One region of the Shewanella sp. TB7-MNA-CIBAN-0143 genome, then DNA from elsewhere that is predicted to be linked to it. Evidence: riboswitches for the same ligand, from Rfam matches in the RefSeq annotation. Region 1 holds a riboswitch; the other holds the start of a gene.

Region 1 (6,913 bases):
TTAATATCGACAATTGGCGTGCCGTCTAATAAATCCATTCCAGATATTACTAAGCACACTTTTCCTTTACGTTGGATAACTCCATGGAGTTTTACCACTGATTGGCCAATACCATTTGGACGAAATGTGGAGCGTGTAGCAAAAACGCCCAGTTTTTCATTGCCGCCTAAACGAGGAGGGCGAACGGTGGTTTTCCAACCTTGAGCCAGATTTTCATGGAAACAGAATAATAACCATAAGTGTGAATATTGCTCTATTCCTCTTACTGTATCAATATGATTAAACGCGGGTTCAAACTCTATATAACCTACCGCATTGACTAAACCTGGCTGACGAGGAATACCAAACTTTTGTTTGTAAGGTGTTCTGCATATTGCAACAGCATTTAATTGGCTGCTAAACGGAACGCTAGATTTATGATTCATTAGATCTGTTTGACTGTGTCGATCGTTGCTTTGTGTCATGCGATACCTGAATTAAGCAAACAAAGGGAGTTATAAATCAAATATAAAAAATGTTGATGAGTGTTATATGAGCACTCATCATTTATGGGCAGCCAATATAATATATTGAGTTGTTATTTTTCTGTAGGAGTTTTAATGGCTTGACCGACACAAAGTGCACGGCTAAAACAACTATTGTCTGCTTCAGTAATCATAAAACAGCTTTTAACCACAAAACCATTTGCACCCATATCTGCAGCAGCTCTTCTGGCATTGCTTCGTGCTACGGCCATTTGTGGTGGTGCATCTTGTTTGCTTTCTTGGCAGGCTTCGCCTTCCACTAAACCTAAAGTTTCAAACGTTCCTTTAGGTTGATCACTACCTTCATATAACTGTACATCACCGACTTTAAAATAATCATTGATCGCTTTACTGTCTAAATTACTTTTGAACGTATAATCACTCGCACAAGCGCTCAATAATAGTGCTATACCTGAAGCAATAAATGCATATTTAAGAGGAAAAGTCATAGCCGTAGCCTTCTATTAATGGGGAATGGATCAACGATGGTTAGTTTACCTTTTCTCATGGCGATGATAAAGCGCTCAAATGTTATAAAAAAAAGAGCTTACCGGAGTAAGCTCTTTTTTTATTTTAAAGGATAACGGTGTGGTTAACCCTTAATCAGAATAATTATTCCATACCAGGAATTAAGAATTCGCTCATATTTTTGCCGCTATCAACTTGTTGTTTGAATACGGTAGGCATACGACCTTGGCCAGTCCATTGAATTAATTCACCATCAACAGTGATTTGATATTTTGGTGGGCGCGGTGCACGTTTAGGTTTAGCTGTTTTAACAGAAGAGGTCACATCACCTAAATCTTCAATTGATAAACCACTGTTTTCAATTTGAGCAAGAATTTCAGCAATACGAGCGTTACGCTCTGCATTAGCTTCAAGTTCTAATTTCTCTTCTTCTTGACGTTCGGTAATGATTTTTTCTAATTTCGCCGCTGTTTCACGTAAATCATCAAGAGACAATTCTTTTACTGCAGCTTTAAAACGACGGCCGTGGGTTAATATGTCTAAAAAGTCACTCATGTTGTATAGTTTCCTAATGATTTATTTATAAAATAAAAGTTATAAGAGATAAAAAGTATCAACGTTCCGTGTAAGTTTCAGTACTTCATATTGTTTATTTGGGTCGTTATTATTAATATAAGTCAGATTAATTCTCTGATTATTACTAATACAGCTTAATCAATACTGAATATAGCTGTAATAATAGAAACTATTTGGCATTGAATCAAATAAAATCATCTAATTATGCAATTAATTTTAATTAAGCATTCCCATTAAGTAATTAATGATCCACTACTTGTTTAGTTTGATTGCCACCACAATAACAAAAAATATGTAAACAGTCGTTTGACTTTGATTGACGTTAACGTTAACAGGACGTAAAGTTAACCCATCTTGCATTGGCGAACGCCAGTGTGTTGTCCATATACATTGAAGGTGTAGGAAGGAAAACCTATGAAAGTATTGGTGCCTGTTAAACGCGTAGTTGATGCCAATGTGAAAGTCAGGGTAAAAGCTGATAACACAAATGTTGATACGACCAACCTTAAAATGGCGTTAAACCCATTTTGCGAAATAGCGGTAGAAGAAGCTGTTCGCCTCAAAGAAGCTGGCATTGCCACTGAAGTTGTAGTGGTAAGTGTTGGCCCTAAAGCGGTGCAAGAACAATTAAGAACCGCAATGGCACTGGGTGCCGACCGAGCGATTCATATTGAGACCGATGAAGAGTTAGTGCCTCTTTCGATTGCTAAGCTGTTAAAGGCAGTGCAAGAAAAAGAGCAAGCACAACTCGTTATTTTTGGTAAGCAGTCAATTGACGGCGACAATAACCAAACGGGTCAAATGCTCGCAGCATTAACTGATATGCCACAAGCGACATTTGCATCAGAAGTCAAAATTGATGGTGACATGATTACGGTTACACGTGAAATCGATGGCGGACTACAAACGCTGAAAATGCCTTTGCCTGCGATTGTGACGGTAGACTTACGTTTGAACGAACCTCGTTATGCTTCATTACCTAATATTATGAAAGCTAAACGCAAGCCATTAGAGATTATGGCTGTGGCTGATCTTGGTGTGAGCTTAAGAGCGCATCAAACAGTACTTAGCGTCACACCTCCAGTTGAGCGTAAAGCGGGCATCATGGTGTCTTCTGTTGAAGAGTTAGTTGATAAGTTAAAAAATGAAGCGAAGGTGATCTAATATGACCATTTTAGTATTAGCAGAACACGATAATGTCAGCCTGAAAACTGACACGGCGAAAGTAGTTAGCGCTGCAACAGCCATTGGTGGTGATATTCATGTACTGGTTGCTGGTGCTGATTGTTCTGCCGCAGTAAGTGCAGCACAAAGTTTAGCGGGCGTGAGTAAAGTGTTAGTAGCTGATGCTGCTCAATATGGTGCTCAACTAGCTGAAAATGTATCAAAATTGGTTGTTGATATTGCCGGAGACTATGAACACATTCTGGCTGCAGCAACCAGTATAGGTAAAGATACATTGCCTCGCGTAGCAGCATTATTAGACGTTGCCCAGATTTCTGAAGTGATTGAAGTTGTAAGCAGTGACACTTTTGTACGCCCTATTTATGCGGGTAATGCGCTTGCAACAGTGCAAAGCTTAGATGCTAAGAAAGTCATGACTGTGCGCTCAAGTGCGTTTGATGTTGTAGCATCAACAGGCAGTGCTGAAGTCATCAACTTAAGCCAAGCAATTGATTCAAAAACTGAGTTTGTTTCTCAGTCACTCACTGAATCAGCCCGTCCTGAACTCGGTAATGCTGGCATTATTGTGTCTGGCGGCCGTGGTATGGGCAGCGGTGAAAACTTTGCCATTTTAGAACAACTAGCCGATAAGTTAGGCGCAGCAGTAGGTGCATCACGTGCAGCTGTAGACGCGGGCTTTGTACCTAACGACTTGCAAGTTGGGCAAACGGGTAAGATTGTCGCCCCTAACTTGTACATTGCAGTGGGTATTTCTGGCGCGATTCAACATCTTGCTGGCATGAAAGACTCAAAAGTAATTGTGGCCATTAACAAAGACCCTGAAGCCCCTATTTTTCAAGTGGCGGATTATGGTTTGGTTGCCGACTTATTTGAAGCGGTACCGGCATTGAACAACCTCGTTTAATCAGATGTTAAGTCGCTAAACGGAGGAGTTGATTAAGCTCGTGTTGTTCAGCCGACTTTGACGCGCTATTAAACGTTCTGTTGTACGATTAAAAAGGTTTCTACTCATAAGGTAGAAACCTTTTTTATTGGGCTACTCTTGGATTTCTCTTGGATTTAGTACTGGTTTAGGTGTTGATTTTTAAAAATTCAGTTCAAATATCCAGGGTTTGATGCGGTTGCTGTTTTTGTGCCCATTACACTAGTGTGCATTTGATTTAAAAACGTTAAACTAATGCTATGCAATTGTGGTTTAAATTGATGTTGTTGTTATTTGTCGTGCTGTTTAGTGCTTTTTACTGGCGCAGAATATGTAATTTATGATTGTATGTTCGCGTTGTGTGTAATGAGCTTTAACTACAAACAACAAAAGTAGAGGTGCGTTGCATAAAAGTCATGTTGAATTGGGTGATGCCAATAATTCGACATAAAAGGGTGCAATGCCGAAATAAATGGGGTTATCAGCCGTATTTGTTGGGGCAGTTCTCGAAAGGGACTGCACTGTCATAGTGTTTTTATCGACTTGATAAAAAGAATGATATTCATATTAAATGGATATTACTGTGGAGTGCTACTAGTTAAGTTAACGCATACACTTCCTGTGTATGTTTAGCCTTATTTCTAGTTTTTCTCCATTCGTATCCAACGAAGAAATAATTAAATTATGATAATAAGTTATGCCGATTCGGCACTTTCTGTTTTGCCACCACTTGTGGCTATTACTCTGGCTATTTTAACTCGTAAAGTATTGCTATCTTTAGGGGTTGGCATTGTTTTCGGCGCCTTATTACTAACCGATTTCTCATTGGTTGGCAGTGGCGAATATATCTTAAATACAGCCAGCCAGTTAGTTTGGAAAGACGCCGGACTGAACAGTTGGAATGTGTACATTTTAGGCTTTTTGATTGTGCTGGGTATGATCACAGCATTGATCACTGTCAGTGGCTCTGCTCGTGCTTTTGCTGATTGGGCTAAATTGCGTATTCGCAATAAACGTGATGCCAAGTTAATGACCATGTTTTTAGGCTGTGTAGTGTTTATTGATGATTACTTTAATAGTTTAGTCGTCGGCTCGATTTCACGTCCAATCACAGATCGCTACCATATTTCGCGTGCCAAATTAGCTTATATTCTTGATTCCACCGCTGCGCCGGTGTGTGTTATTTCTCCCGTATCTAGCTGGGGTGCATACATTATCGCCTTAATTGGCGGTATTTTAACGGCTCATGGATTTACAGATTCTGGTCATTTGAGCGTCTTTATTCAAATGATCCCAATGAACTTTTATGCCATTTTTTCGTTATTATTATTACTGTGTGTTGCAACGTTTAGCTTAGATGTTGGCCCAATGCGCCAGCATGAATTAAACGCACTGCGGGGTAACTTGTTTGATGAGTCAAAAGGCCAACCCCCTGGCGCTGTTACAGATTTACCTGAAGCCGATACCGGTAAAGTGATGGGCTTATTTTTACCTATCGCGGTATTGGTGTTTGCGACAGTGTATTTTATGGTTTCAAGTGGCGCCGATGTGTTAGCAGCAAAAGGCTTACCGTTTAATGTACTTGGGGCATTTGAGAATACCGATGTTAGCTCGTCACTATTTTTTGGCTCTGTAGTTGGTCTTATTGCGACGCTCATTCTTGCTATTCAGCAAAAAGTTGACTTGTCTATGTTACTCAAAGGCATGTCGGTTGGCGCGCGCTCGATGTTGCCAGCCATTTACATATTACTTTTTGCATGGACAATTTCGAGTGTGATTGGACAGCTTGAAACCGGTAAGTACATGGCAAGTTTAGCCACTGACAATATTCCGTTTGCGATGTTACCTGCAGTGTTATTCCTATTAGCGGGTATTACCGCATTTGCGACAGGAACAAGTTGGGGCACGTTTGGGATTATGTTGCCTATTGCAGCAGATATGGCTATGGGAAGTGATAGTACTATGATGTTGCCAATGTTGGCCGCAGTATTGTCTGGTGCGGTATTTGGCGATCATTGTTCGCCCATTTCTGACACCACTATATTGTCGTCAACCGGTGCCAGTTGTCATCATATTGATCACGTGGTTACTCAACTGCCGTATGCCTTAATTGCCGCTTTCATCAGTTTAGTCGGTTACACCGTATTAGGTTTTACTGGCTCATTAATCGCAGGGTTAGTTTGCTGTAGCGTGTTGTTTGTCATCAGCATTGTAATATTACACTTTTGGGCTAAGAAGTAATTTTTTTAACTAAGCCCTACTGTATGTAGGTAGATGTCCAATTTAAGCTGTAATAAAAATGCCGTATTCGTTATGAATACGGCATTTTTATTTGTTATTACGATGTTGGAAAAGGTAATATGAACGACATTCACTAGCTAAACATTAGGACGCTTCATTTTGGCGCAACTGTACTTTTATTATTCGGCGATGAATGCCGGTAAATCAACATCATTACTGCAGTCTTCTTATAATTATCGTGAGCGCGGTATGCACACTTTAGTGATGACGGCATCGATAGACAATCGTTATGGTGTCGGCAAAGTGTCATCACGTATCGGCATCGAAACCGAAGCGCAGGTGTTCGGTAGCACTGATAATTTAATTGAGTTAATTTCGACGTCGAATGATGAGCAAAAAATTCATTGCGTATTGATTGATGAAAGTCAGTTTTTAAGTAAAGAACAAGTTAGACAGATTACTCATGTTGTTGATAATCTTGATATTCCAGTATTGTGCTATGGTCTTCGCAATGATTTTCAAGGCGAACTATTTCCAGGCAGCCAATATTTATTAGCCTGGGCTGACAAGTTGGTTGAGCTTAAAACTATCTGTCATTGTGGCCGTAAAGCTAACATGGTCGTGCGTCTTGATCATGACGGTAAACCGATGCGCGAAGGCGAGCAGGTTGCCATTGGCGGTAATGAAAGTTACGAGTCGGTTTGTCGAAAGCATTTTCGTGAGTTTTTGTGGGATTAAGTCAAACCCAACTTAACTGAATAAAAAAGCCGCTTCAAGTTAATTGATGCGGCTTTTTTGCGTGTCACTATTTATTAAAAATCGGCTTCTGCGAAATCGACAATATCTGCACTACTCGATTCAATTTGTTTGCGTAAGCTGCGGGTTTGGCTGCCCCAATAGCTCATAAAGAATTGTGCGGTTTTAAGTTTAGCTTGGTAAAAACCCGTCTCTTCAGTACCCGCTTCTAATGCGGCTAATGACGTTACAGCAACGCGAG
Region 2 (6,913 bases), on a different contig from region 1:
GGCACACAATCCATGGGTAAACTAATGGCTTGGTAAGCCTGTTCAGTACCATACAAATCTATGCGTAAAATGTTCGCTAAAGATTTGCCTGCGGTTAATGGTTCACCGACACTGGCACAATATTCAATTAAGCCAGCTTTAGGTGCATGAAACTTCTTATAATCCTTCAAGTAACACCCAAACCTTTCCATACTGGCTGGATAAACTTTTTCAGCAATCACGCCACGGTGACTTAAATAAGCCAGTATGCCTTTGGCATCCTCTAACGCGTCAGCTAAATCAATCCGTTCTTGGCTTGCAAGCTCTAAGGTAAATGCTGACACAGGTACCGAAAATTCACGGCCTTGACTGGCTGCATACTCGGTTAACTGCCACCAAGGACAAAAGGTAGCTTCATCCATCGCGCCACCAAAACTATTGGGGATAACCAAGGTATACGGGATCGAGAAAAATCTTGCCGCATCAATATCATACTCAGGGCAGTACAAGTGTTTGCACGACTTAGGGCCGGTATGCAAATCAAGCACTATGTCTGCTTGATGTGCCATAGCCTGTAAATTTACTGCTAACCGATGACCTGTTGAAATCCCAAAAGAATGAGTTAGGCGCGCCAGGCAAGTTTCTACCAACATTGAACGATAGGCGCAAAACAGCTCACTATTGGTTAAACGTTGGTGCTCGGCATACCAAGTTTGAATATCGACTTGATGATCAAAGTACTCGCGGTTCCAATTAACCCCTGTAATGGGATCAAAACGCCCTAGAGTAAACTCACCACTCTTTTGATTAATCCCTAAAGGATTGGCTAAGGGGGCAAGCGTAATATCACCTAAAACCTGGTAACTTTCCAATAAGGTCATCAGTTGATAAATCACCGCATTACCTTGCACTTCAGCACCATGAACATTGGCCTGAATATACACGCTAGGCGCAACACTCTCGCGACCAATGAATGAATATACTGGAACGGTCAATGCGTGTCCTGTCGCCAGTTCTCCAACTTGAACTGACGATTGTATTGCTTTAGTCATATGATTACTCAAACAGGTTTTGGTGCAAAGCATTAACCACTTGCGCCGCTTCCAACTCTGCTACCAACACACATAAATTATGTGGGCTTGCGCCTTGGCAAATCATCCGAACATTATGGTTTTCAAGCACTTTAAACACCCTACTACAAATGCCAGCCGTTGATGCTATGCGATTACCGATGATGGCGATTAACGCTAAATCTTCCTCGACTCTTACACGACAATGTTGCGATAACTCTTGTAATAACGACTCACTGAGTAAGCCCTGGCCACTTGAATCTGAACCCGTTTTATCTAGGGTTAACGATACGTTAACCTCCGAGGTCGTGATTAAATCGACGGATATTTTGTGTCGCGCCAAGGTCGCGAACGTTTCTGCCAAAAAGCCCTGAGCATGTAACATTTGCAAGCTATGCAAGTTAAGTAAAGTTTGATCGCGGCGTAACGCCACCGCTCTAAACACTGGGGTATCTTCAACTTGATGACGGATCCAAGTTCCGCCCATTTCAGGCGCTTTACTTGAACCTACAAACACCTGAATTTTTTGTCTTACTGCCGGTAAGATGGTGGCGGGATGCAATACTTTAGCGCCAAAGGTCGCCATCTCAGCCGCTTCATTAAAGCTAATTTCAGCAATCGGGCGGGCATTGGGGGCAAGGCGTGGGTCAGTGGTATAAATACCGGCCACATCGGTCCAAATCTCAACCGCTGTAGCACGAAGCGCTTCGGCAAGTAATGCCGCCGAATAGTCACTACCACCACGGCCTAATGTTGTTGTTCGTCCCTCTTCATCCGCACCAATAAAGCCTTGGGTAACGATGACGTAACGCGCAAGTAATGGCTGTAAAAAGTCACCTGCTAACATTGAAATAGCTTCAATTTGTGGCTCTGCGCGACCAAAGTGACTGTCGGTACGTAATACTTGGCGCACATCAAAATGATTTGAAGCAGTGCCCTTTTCCCGAATAACCGCAGAAAATAAAATCGATGAACATTGCTCTCCCGTCGACAGTAACTCGTCCATAACCGCTTTGCTGCGATTCAGCTCTAACGATTCACTGAGTACTGACATCCGGCTGAGTATTTTATCAATACTGGCTGCCACGTCTTGCGGACGACCGAGTTCATCTAATATCGCATATTGAATTTGAGCAATTTGCTTAAGCAATACCAAGCGACGCTCGTCATTCACATTAGCTTGAGTTAACTCAACTAATAAATTGGTCACTCCGCTGGAGGCGCTTACTACCACAAGGCGAGTAGCTTGATTAGCCAACACAATATCTGCACAACGGCTCATAGAGGCGTAATCAGCAACTGAGGTGCCGCCAAATTTGGCAACGACTAATTCTGGGGTATCTATTTCAGACTGAACAAAGCTCATACTGATGCCTCCGCTGTTTGCGAAAGACTCAAAAATAAGATGTGATTTACTAACATGATATACGCTCCGAACACACTACGTTCGAAGAGCCTGGTGCTAAGATAACGCACCCTTATAGAAGGGAAACAGCAATCATCACCAGAAGCTCTCCACCAAAAAAATAGGTGACAATCGTTAGGATTCAGCCTAATCGACCGATATCAATGTTTGCCAAACAAACTGATACCTCGGCGCTAATCTCCATCATAAGTGGTCATCGGATTGGCATCCTCTCACTTACTACCTAGTTAACGCTCCTCTTCTGTTCCTCCCGAAGGAGGGAGTTGAAAATAGCAAAAAACACCCTATCAAGTCAATCAGCAAACACAGTAAAAATACACTGTTTTGATAAAAAATATCGCTGTAGTGAAATATTATGCGGCTGCGACTTCAGAGCAATGATTGTTCTCTATTACGAAAAAATGCCCATAAATATCCAAAAAACATAATTAACCGCAAATTACCGAGACAATCTAGTAAGTATTGTCTCAAAATAATGTGTTAATTATTTTATCGCAGCTGTGCAGTTTTAATTACGTCATTATTTACCCAGTTATACGAACCTATCTCTGGCAACTCACTCACCATCCTTAATCGGTGATTAAAAATTCCCATATCAACTTCAGGTTTGATGCTATCAAGGCATGCAATCAAAGATAGCAAACCTTGATTAACGTAGTAAATTGCATGTTGATTAAATTCTCGACCAAGCTCAACAGCTTGTTCTTTATCAATAAAAATAGCCCAGCTCTTTTCCATATGCGACAAATCAGGTGCTGCACCGATTAACGCACGATAGGGACGATTATATTGTTGAATTTTAAATTGAAGCTGACGATCGAGTAAGCGATTTTGACTAGGAGAGAGTCTTGAACCACGGGGGTTATGGGCAGTAACAATAGCAAATGGGAAATCATGAGAAAGGCGTTGAGTAAACAAAAAATGAGTACTTTGATACTCATTCCACAATGTATCTATAACATTTTCCATAATAAATTTTCGTCAATTAAGCCAGAATTAGTCTAGCAGATAGGTTTGATTTCTAAAAGGTTTACGATCTAAATCAGCAGTACTATATTAGAAAACCATTAATTATTATCATCTTAGCAAGGTTAATCTTTCATATACTCGAGTGTTATATTAATTTTTTAACATTTAATTTGTTAACAAATGCCTAAAACGAGTACAATAACCATTACGCACTATTAAATCACTGTAGCAAAGTTAGCTACATACACCTCAAAAACTCAGCAAATGTTGTTGTGAGTGTGATGATTTTTTGATGTAAAGTTTACAGTCGTACTAAATTTGTTCTACATTTGATAAAACATTAATACGATTAAATAAGTTTGCAATAGAAGGAACTATCTTTCTAAATGGCATTCATAGTAAGTAAGCTTAAGTGCAACAAATTTTACACCATCATGAATAAGTGCAAACGCGTGCCTTGGCGTAGTGGTAATTAATCGACGTAAGCAGACTCAGTAACCAGTATTAAGTATTAAGTGTTACATAATAGAGTTTATAGAGAGTGTTTAATTCAGGGTAGACATAGATAAACACCAAAAAATATCGGAATCTTAGCGCATTAGCTAAAGCGCTATTGCAATCTATTAGCACACAGTTCGCAAACAGTGGCTAGAATCGAATTTTATAAAATCAGGTAAATATCATGCAAAATCCGCACATTTTAATTGTTGAAGATGAAGCTGTAACTCGTAATACATTACGCAGTATTTTTGAAGCTGAAGGTTATGTTGTCACTGAAGCTAACGACGGCGCAGAAATGCATAAAGCCATGCAAGACAATAAGATTAATCTTGTTGTTATGGATATTAATTTACCAGGCAAAAACGGCTTATTATTAGCTCGTGAGCTACGTGAAATTAATAACATCGGTCTTATTTTCTTGACTGGCCGTGATAACGAAGTTGATAAGATTCTAGGTCTTGAAATTGGTGCAGATGATTACATCACTAAACCATTCAACCCTCGCGAATTAACGATCCGTGCTCGTAACCTATTAACTCGCGTTAATAATGCTGCCGCAGAAACTGAAGAAAAAGGTTCTGTTGAGTATTACCGTTTTAACGGTTGGAGCTTAGAAATCAATAGCCGTTCTTTGGTTAACCCACAAGGTGAAGCTTATAAGCTACCACGCAGCGAGTTCCGTGCGATGCTTCACTTTGTTGAAAACCCAGGTAAGATTTTAACTCGTGCTGACTTGTTGTTAAAAATGACTGGCCGTGAATTAAAGCCTCATGACCGCACCGTTGATGTGACAATACGTCGCATCCGTAAGCACTTTGAAAGCTTGCCTGATACACCAGAAATCATCGCGACTATTCACGGTGAAGGCTATCGTTTTTGTGGTGACTTAGAAGCGTAATCTTTTAAGGTTAACCGCAATAAAAAACCAGGTGAATCACCTGGTTTTTTTATATCTGCTTTTTCGTTAATCCTTTAACACAATAGTGATTACTTCAGCTGTTGATCTAAAAATGCCGCTAATGATTTATATAAATGATTACGCACTTTCTCGCCACGCATTGAATGCTTAGACCCTGGGTAATCCATCATTTGGAATAACTTACCCTCATCTTGCAACGCTTTATATACTCTAGTGCTGTTTTCAAACAGAACGTTATCATCAGCCATACCGTGATACATCAATAAGCCCGATTGATAATTTTTGACATAAGGTAAAATGCTGCTGGCGTCGTAACCTTTTTTATTGGTTCGCGGGTTCCCCATATAACGCTCAGTATAATGAGTGTCGTACAAACGCCAATCCGTTACTGGCGCACCCGATATTGCCGCTTTAAAATAACCCGGCGCCTTAAACTGACTCATCAACGCCATATAACCACCATAACTGTGACCATAAATAGCAACATTGTCACCATCAATAAACGGCAAGCTACGTAAATAATCAACGCCAACTTTTTGATCGTTTACTTCAGCATCACCCATGTTTTGATAAATGACATGTTCAAATTGCGTGCCTCGGTGCGCTGAGCCACGATTATCTAATTGAAATACCGCATAGCCTTGCTGCAGTAAATATTGAGTAAAATAATCTGCCTCGCTCCAGCTGTTGACTACTAACTGAGCATGCGGTCCACCATATACGCGCACCACAACCGGATACTGTTTAGCGGCATCAAAAGGCACCGGTTTAAACAGTCTGTATTGTAATGCTTGACCATCTTCAGCTGTTAATTGACCAAAATCAGGCATTTGCCATAAACCAGCATAATCATAAAGCGGATGATTTTTATCAATGTCATTTTGCTCAACCCAAGCTAACTGCTTGCCAGAATCATTGTGTAAACTTATCTGCGGCGGCTGCTGTAAACTACTAAAGTAATCTAAATAAACGGGCTTTTTATCCGCAAATACAGCTTCATGCATACCCGATGCTTGGCTAATTCGCTCAATGGAGTCCATGCCTTTATTAAGATTAACTCGATACAAATGACGTTCAACAACACTGTCTTTACGACCGCTAAAATATACCCAACCCGTTGCTTCATCGACATACTCAAGCGCATCAACAGCCCAATCACCTTGGGTTAATTGCTTAAGTTGTTTGCCCTGTAAGTCAAATAAATACAGATGATTAAATCCATCACGCTCAGAGCCCCAAATAAAAGCCGCTTGTTGCTTTAGGAAGTGTAAATCATTGTTTAAATTTACCCATGCTTTGCTGCGCTCTTCAATCACCGTTTTAGCTTGTGTCGGCTGAGAGATTGCAGCAATGCGTAAATCCAGCGTTTGTTGATCGCGGCTTTGCCATTGGAACGACACATGCTGGCTGTCGGGTAGCCAATCTACGCGAGGTAAATACATGTCTTTTTGTTTGCCCAAATCAATCCAGCTAATAGTGCGATCTTTTAAGGTCACGACACCCAGTGCGATCTCAACATTGGCTTTACCTGCATAAGGGTAACGCTGCTCGGTTAATTTAATCCCCTCGGCGTAAATTTCATTACGAGTCACTAACTCCACACCCGTTTCATCAATACGAGTAAAGGCGATAGCAGACTCATCGGGCGCCCACCAATAGCCTGTCATACGGTCCATTTCTTCTTGGGCAACAAACTCTGCCATGGCATTTTTAATTGGCCCTTTACCATCTGTGGTGAGTGCCGTTACTTTTTGGCTATCCAATGACAATACAAATAAGTTTTGATCGCGCACAAACGACACAAAGTGACCTTTTGGAGACAAACGCGCATCGGTTGCAAAACCGTCACCGGTTGCAAGCTCAGCCACCTTATTGCTGGCAACGTCATATAAATACAACTTACCCGCAGCAGGGATTAAAATATGTTGGCTGTCTTCAGACCAGAAATACTCCATGATCCCTTGACCATAAATTCGTTGGCGCTCTCGGCGAGCTTTTTCTTCATCAGACAGTTCTCCTGCCTCTAATTGATCAGCATTAATCAGTACA

The links. Region 1 has a riboswitch for lysine ahead of AAEY97_RS13635 (Na+/H+ antiporter NhaC family protein). Riboswitches for the same ligand answer to the same signal wherever they lie in the genome.
Region 2: linked by a shared signal. The riboswitch ahead of lysC (lysine-sensitive aspartokinase 3) and the one ahead of AAEY97_RS13635 (Na+/H+ antiporter NhaC family protein) in region 1 are both predicted to bind lysine.

Annotation. Positions count from the first base shown of each region.
Region 1 is NZ_JBEOPL010000015.1:116,339-123,251, forward strand. Features, by position in the region: gene tsaA (tRNA (N6-threonylcarbamoyladenosine(37)-N6)-methyltransferase TrmO) at 1-425, opposite strand, end outside; gene rcsF (Rcs stress response system protein RcsF) at 578-973, opposite strand; gene AAEY97_RS13620 (H-NS histone family protein) at 1,137-1,547, opposite strand; gene AAEY97_RS13625 (electron transfer flavoprotein subunit beta/FixA family protein) at 1,983-2,732, shown strand; gene AAEY97_RS13630 (electron transfer flavoprotein subunit alpha/FixB family protein) at 2,734-3,657, shown strand; lysine riboswitch at 4,061-4,277, shown strand; gene AAEY97_RS13635 (Na+/H+ antiporter NhaC family protein) at 4,357-5,916, shown strand; gene AAEY97_RS13640 (thymidine kinase) at 6,076-6,654, shown strand; gene AAEY97_RS13645 (acyl-CoA dehydrogenase C-terminal domain-containing protein) at 6,729-6,913, opposite strand, start outside.
Region 2 is NZ_JBEOPL010000007.1:145,857-152,769, forward strand. Features, by position in the region: gene AAEY97_RS07920 (succinylglutamate desuccinylase/aspartoacylase family protein) at 1-1,031, opposite strand, end outside; gene lysC (lysine-sensitive aspartokinase 3) at 1,036-2,415, opposite strand; lysine riboswitch at 2,550-2,724, opposite strand; gene AAEY97_RS07930 (DUF3293 domain-containing protein) at 2,965-3,444, opposite strand; gene arcA (two-component system response regulator ArcA) at 4,127-4,843, shown strand; gene AAEY97_RS07940 (S9 family peptidase) at 4,933-6,913, opposite strand, start outside.